Rhodovastum atsumiense: one gene and its partner. The protein of the gene in region 1 interacts with the protein of each later gene in a pairwise test. Links are inferred from orthologs where the notes say so. Each region holds a gene or a part of one and is shown in the gene's direction. Other genes may lie near its edges.

Region 1 (3,747 bases):
CCGGGAGGCCCGGCCGATCGCCGGCGCCGTCGAGGCGCTGCACGCCACCACCGCGCTCGGCCTGGGCTGGCGGATCGCTTCCAATTCCTCGCATGAGGAGATGGCGGCCAAGTTCGCCTGCCTGGGCATCACCGCCCTGGTGGCCGGGCGGCTGCACAGCCATCGCGACGTCGGGCGTGGCAAGCCGGCCCCCGACCTGTTCCTGGCCGCCGCCGCCGCCGAGGGCTGCGCGCCGGCCGAATGCCTGGTGATCGAGGACAGCCTGCCCGGTGCCAGGGCTGCTGCCGCCGCCGGCATGGATTGCCTGGGTTATGCGCCCCACTCCGACGGGGCGGCGCTGCGGGCCCTTGGGGCCATTCCGTTCACGTCCATGTTCGACCTGCCCGGCCTGCTGGCCGTGGCACCGCGGAGGACCGCATGACGATCGACGTGCTTGCCAATTACTATCTCTGGACCAAGTCCCTGCACGTGATCAGCCTGATCGCGTGGATGGCGGGCCTGTTCTACCTGCCACGACTGTATGTCTACCACACCATGGTCCCGGTCGGCACCGCCGAGAGCGAGCGGATGAAGGTCATGGAGCGGCGCCTGCTGAAGGCGATCACCACCCCCGCCATGATCGCCACCTGGCTGTTCGGCATCCTGCTGGTGCTGACCCCGGGCGTGATCGACTGGACCTCCGGCTGGTGGCACACCAAGCTGCTCTGCGTGCTGCTGATGACCGGCTTCCATGGCGGGCTGGCACGCTGGCGGCGCGGCTTCCTCGATGACCGCAACCGCCTGTCCGAGCGCTTCTTCCGGATCATGAACGAGATCCCGACGCTGCTGATGATCGTCATCGTCATCATGGTGATCGTCCGGCCGTTCTGACCGGGACCAGGGAAGCGACCACAGGCATGGCTCACGAGGTTCCCCTGGCCGATGGCTGGGTAATCAGCGACGACCGGGCCCGGCTCGACCTGACAGTGGTGCACCGCTTCCTGGCGGGCACCTACTGGGCGCGGGAACGGCCGCCGGCGGCGACCGAACGGGCCATCGCCGGCAGTCTCTGTCTCGGACTCTATGCCCCGGACGGGGCCCAGGCGGGCTTCGCCCGGATCGTCACCGACTACGGCGTACGGGCACATCTGGCCGATGTGTTCGTGCTGCCGGCCTGGCGCGGCCATGGCTTCGGGCAGGCGCTGGTGCGGGCGGCACTGGATCACCCGGACCTCGCCGGGATCGGGCTGTGGTCGCTCGCGACCGACGACGCCCACGCGCTCTATGCAAAATTCGGCTTCGTCGTGCATCCCGCGCCGCAGACCCAGATGGTCCTGCACCGCCCTCCCAAGGGCTGAATCAGGCTGATCCTGACCGTTTTTTGTCCTGCGCGGGTTGACGCCGGGGTGGACCCCGCCTAGCTTCGGGTGACACGACCCTGCACGGGGCGCATCCTGCGGCGCTGTCGGGTTCGTGTTGATTCGTCGCTCCCTCCTTCTTCTCCGGACAGGACGGTGCCGCCCGACGATGTCGGGATCCGCGCCGCCGGACCGCCAGCCGGGTCGATCCTATGCCCAGGCATGCGGCCGCTGTCTCATCCCCCGAATGATCGCACACCGAGGCGTCCCCCGATGCACCTCGCCGAACTCAAGGCCAAATCCCCGGCGGACCTGCTGAGCTTCGCCGAATCCCTCCAGATCGAGAACGCCTCGTCCCTGCGCAAGCAGGACATGATGTTCGCGATCCTCAAGAACCTCGCCGAGAACGAGCAGGCGATCCACGGGGAAGGCACCCTGGAGATCCTGCCCGACGGCTTCGGGTTCCTGCGCAGCGCCGATTCCAACTACCTGCCCGGCCCGGACGACATCTACATCAGCCCCGCCCAGGTCCGCCGCTTCGGCCTGCGCACCGGCGATACGGTCGAAGGCCAGATCCGCGCGCCCAAGGACGGCGAACGCTACTTCGCGCTGCTCAAGGTCAATACGATCAACTTCGAGCCGCCGGAGGCGGTGCGCCACCGCATCAACTTCGACAACCTCACCCCACTCTATCCTGACCGCCGGCTCAAGATGGAGATGGAGAACTTCCAGTCGGTCGCGAAAGGGCCGCAGAAGGACCTCACGCCGCGGGTGATCGACCTGATCTCGCCGATCGGCATGGGCCAGCGCGCCCTGATCGTGGCGCCGCCGCGCACCGGCAAGACGGTGATGCTGCAGAACATCGCCACCGCCATCAGCAACAACCATCCGGAAGTGTTCCTGATGGTGCTGCTGATCGACGAGCGGCCCGAGGAAGTCACCGACATGGCCCGCACGGTGAAGGGCGAGGTGGTCGCCTCCACCTTCGACGAGCCGGCGACCCGTCACGTCCAGGTGACCGAGATGGTGCTGGAAAAGGCCAAGCGCCTGGTCGAGCACAAGCGCGACGTGGTGATCCTGCTCGATTCCATCACCCGCCTCGCCCGCGCCTACAACACCGTGGTGCCCTCGTCGGGCAAGGTGCTGACCGGCGGCGTCGACGCCAACGCCCTGCAACGGCCCAAGCGCTTCTTCGGCGCGGCCCGTAACATCGAGGAAGGCGGCAGCCTCACCATCATCGCCACCGCGCTGATCGATACCGGCAGCCGCATGGACGAGGTGATCTTCGAAGAGTTCAAGGGCACCGGTAACTCGGAAATCATCCTTGATCGCAAGCTGTCGGACAAGCGCACCTTCCCGGCGATCGACATCACCAAAAGCGGCACCCGCAAGGAAGAATTGCTGGTGGATCGTGCCACATTGTCGAAGATGTGGGTGCTGCGGCGCATCCTCAATCCCATGGGAACCATGGATGCGATGGACTTCCTGCTGGACAAGCTGAAATACAGCAAGACCAATCAGGACTTCTTCGACGCGATGAATACCTGATCCGGGGCGCTGCCCCGGCCCCGCCAGGAGGCTTTGCCTCCTGGACCTCCACCAAGGGCCGTCAGGCCCTTGGAACTCTGGGGGTCAGCGGGCGGCGCGGCGTTCGGCGGCCTTGCCGCCATGATGGCCAGGCGGCTGGTCGAGCAATTCAGCGACGATCTCGGTGCGCAGGCCCATGGCGGCGGCGATCTCGTCGGGATCATAGCCCCGACTTTTCAGCTCCTTTGCCTTGCGGGCCTGCCGTTCGGCCTGGGGCAGCAGAATTGGTCTGATATCCATGTCGTCCCCTCCGTTGCCGTTGCAACGTTAGCGCAGGGCGAGGGGGCTGGCATAGGCCTTGGCCGGGAACACGGCTTCAGGCAGGGTGGGCGGACGCACCCCGGGTCCTCGCGGCGCATCGGCCGGCGAAACGCGCGGACGGGATCCCGGGTGCAGGGCCGGGACCTATGTGATGGTTTCGCGTTTCAGATCCGCGACCAGCGCATGCGTCTTGCGCCAAACCTTCCCGGGGGCCATCTGCGACGGACCATGAACATCCCATCCTCTCCCGGCTATGCGCCCGGCTTCGCGCATGACCCGATCGGCTGGCACGGCACCACCATCCTGAGCGTTCGCCGCGGCGGGCAGGTCGCCATGGCCGGCGACGGCCAGGTCACGCTCGGGCAGACCGTGGTGAAGGGCAACGCCCGCAAGGTGCGGCGCATCGGCCCGGGCGGCACCATTCTCGCCGGCTTCGCCGGCGCGACTGCCGATGCCTTCACCCTGCTCGAGCGGCTGGAAGCCAAGCTCGAACGCTTCCCCGGCCAGTTGGAACGCGCCTGCGTCGAACTGGCGAAGGACTGGCGCACCGACCGCTACCTGC
Region 2 (2,708 bases), 1.6 Mb from region 1 along the record:
GCCTGGTTCACCGCCGCCTCGGCATGGGCGGGCCCCTGCACCTGGATGCTGAAGCCGCAGGCATCGGCGAAGACACGGTCGAGCGGCACGTCCTGCTGGCCCGCGGTGCCGATCAGGTCATGGGGCGGCAGCCCGGTCAGGGCCAGCACCGGCGCGCCGTCCGCCCGGGCGTCATACAGGCCGGCCAGCAATTGCAGCCCGCCCGGTCCGGCACTGGCCAGGCACACGCCGAGCCGCCCGGTCAGCCGGGCATGACCGCTGGCCATCAGCGCGGCGGTCGATCCCTGGCGGGTCTGCACGAAACGGATGCGGTCGGCGCGGCGGCGCAGCGCCTCGACGATGCCGGCCACGCCATCACCGGGAAGGCCGAACACGGTGTCGGTTCCCCAGTCGAGCAATCCCTGCACGAGCACATCGCCTGTCGTTTCGGCCATCACTGCCTCCTGGACACGGAACAGGAACAAGGCGTCCCTGCGACAGTTCCGGGCTCAGTCGCCACGGGACGCGGTGGAAAGCCCCGTAAGCGTGGGCCCCGGGGAACGTTCGTCACCTTGCATCTTCCCGCATGCAGGCGTCTTTCTCCAGGGAGTCATGCCGCTGTCGCGACCATGACGTTGCCTGTTCTGATGGTCGTACCGCCCTGCATGACTGATCTGATCCAGGCAAACGGGACCGGGTCGGGGGCGGATTTGTTTGTCGTGTCAATCGAAACACCGGAAAACCGCTTCGACATACGCCCGCGCTTCGGCGTGGAGCGGACGCGACGGCTATGGTAAGAACGTGATACGGCGCCAGAAGCGCTGGCGCGGTTGTCCCTGTGGCCGTGCCGGGTTTGCCGAGGGTGGCGTGGCTTGCCTGCGGGATCGTGGGGTGTTCCCGGACCCGTCGGTCGCCGGTATCCCTCGCTGGCGGTACACGGTACCGCCTTCAGGGGGAAGGTGACTGGTCATCTGACGCCGTGCGCGGCCGAGCCACGCCCGCGCGGCGGCGCCTGAATCGGGTTCCGGAGCAATCCGGGACCAGCAACAACAAGAAGGATCACGTCGTGGCCAACGAGAAATCGCAGAATGTTCAGGATGTCTTCCTGAACCATGTGCGCAAGAACAAGACCCCTGTCACCGTCTTCCTGGTGAACGGCGTCAAGCTGCAGGGCATCATCACCTGGTTCGATAATTTTTCCGTCCTGCTGCGCCGCGACGGGCATACGCAGCTCGTCTACAAGCACGCCATCAGCACCGTGATGCCGGGGGCGCCGATCCAGCTGTTCGATGCCACGAGCGCCGGCGCCGGGGCCTCTGCCAAGGAGCCCTCCAGTACTACGCTGACCATGCCGCAACGCGATCGGGAGACGGTCTCTGCCCGCGGAGACTGAGCGGCAAGCCAACGGGCTTATGCCGCCGACCCGCGCCGCCGTCATTCTCCCCTGGGAGAAGCCGGCGAGCGGCGCGGAGGCGACCCGTGCCGCCGAGGCGCGCCTGGCCGAGGCGGTCGGGCTCGCCGCCGCCATCGGCCTGGTGGTGCTGCATACCGCCATCCTGCCACTGCGGGCCCGCCGGCCTGCGACCCTGCTGGGCGAAGGCCAGGTCGCACAACAAGGCCAGGAGCTCGCCGCGTCCCAGGTGACGGTGGCGGTGGTCGACGCCCAGCTTTCCCCGGTGCAGCAGCGCAACCTGGAAAAAGCCTGGAACTGCAAGGTCATCGATCGCACCGGACTGATCCTGGACATCTTCGGCGAGCGGGCCGCCACCCGCGAAGGCACGCTGCAGGTCGAACTTGCGCATCTCGAGTACCAGCGCTCGCGGCTGGTGCGATCCTGGACTCACCTGGAACGCCAGCGCGGCGGCTTCGGCTTCCTCGGCGGCCCCGGCGAGACGCAGATCGAGGCCGACCGCCGCCTGATCGGCGAGCGCATCGTCCGGCTCAAGCGTGAACTGGAGCAGGTCCGCCGCACCCGCGGGCTGCACCGCAGCGCGCGCAAGCGCGTGCCGTTCCCGGTGGTGGCGCTGGTCGGCTACACCAATGCCGGCAAGTCGACGCTGTTCAACACCATGACCGGTGCCGGCGTGCTCTCGCGCGACCAGCTTTTCGCCACGCTCGATCCGACCATGCGCGGGCTGCGCCTGCCCTCCGGCCGGCGCGCCATCCTCTCCGACACGGTCGGCTTCATCAGCGAACTGCCGACCGAACTGGTCGCCGCCTTCCGCGCCACGTTGGAGGAAGTGGCGGAAGCCGACGTCATCCTGCACGTGCGCGATGCCGCCCATCCCGATTCGGCGGCACAGCGCGCCGACGTGCTCGCGGTGCTCGATGGCATGGTGGCCGACGGCACGCTGGACGAGGACTGGCGCACCCGCACCATCGAGGTGCTGAACAAGGCCGACCTGCTCGGCGGCGTTGCGCAAGTGCCCTCCCGGGAGGGCGCGGTCGCCGTTTCCGCCGTCACCGGCGAGGGATTGTCCGAACTGGCCGCGGCGATCGACCTGCGCATCGCCGCGGGGATGGAGATCGCCGACTACGCCATCCCGCCGGCCGATGGCGCGCGCCTGGCCTGGCTCTATGAACATGGCGAGGTGATCGGCCGCGCCGACGACGAGGACGCCATCCACGTGACAGTCCGCCTGCTGCCTGCCGACCGCGCCCGGTTCGAACGCCCGGATTTCTCACGCTGATGCGCCTGTCCCTGCACGAGCTGACTGTCCTCGGGACGG

What was found. Proteins that work in one complex are often made in the same cells at the same time.
Region 2: the proteins of rho (region 1) and hfq interact in binary tests that used the Escherichia coli proteins (3 or more experiments, as listed by UniProt). The link is inferred for Rhodovastum atsumiense from one-to-one orthologs.

What each region holds. Positions count from the first base shown.
Region 1 is NZ_OW485601.1:2,303,436-2,307,182, forward strand. What follows is about bases 894-3,747. They hold rho (transcription termination factor Rho), read left to right. Parts: upstream 894-1,610; coding sequence 1,611-2,885; downstream 2,886-3,747. Other genes in these bases: NBY65_RS10505 (GNAT family N-acetyltransferase), read left to right, coding at 897-1,337; NBY65_RS10515 (hypothetical protein), read right to left, coding at 2,970-3,164; hslV (ATP-dependent protease subunit HslV), read left to right, coding at 3,414-3,747. In the rest of the region: NBY65_RS10495 (HAD family hydrolase), read left to right, coding at 1-421; protoporphyrinogen oxidase HemJ, read left to right, coding at 418-870. UniProt on the Escherichia coli protein: Facilitates transcription termination by a mechanism that involves Rho binding to the nascent RNA, activation of Rho's RNA-dependent ATPase activity, and release of the mRNA from the DNA template.
Region 2 is NZ_OW485601.1:743,798-746,505, reverse strand. It holds hfq (RNA chaperone Hfq), read left to right. Parts: upstream 1-1,045; coding sequence 1,046-1,372; downstream 1,373-2,708. Other genes in the region: NBY65_RS03165 (inositol monophosphatase family protein), read left to right, coding at 2,669-2,708; hflX (GTPase HflX), read left to right, coding at 1,392-2,669; NBY65_RS03180 (thiamine pyrophosphate-dependent enzyme), read right to left, coding at 1-434. UniProt on the Escherichia coli protein: RNA chaperone that binds small regulatory RNA (sRNAs) and mRNAs to facilitate mRNA translational regulation in response to envelope stress, environmental stress and changes in metabolite concentrations.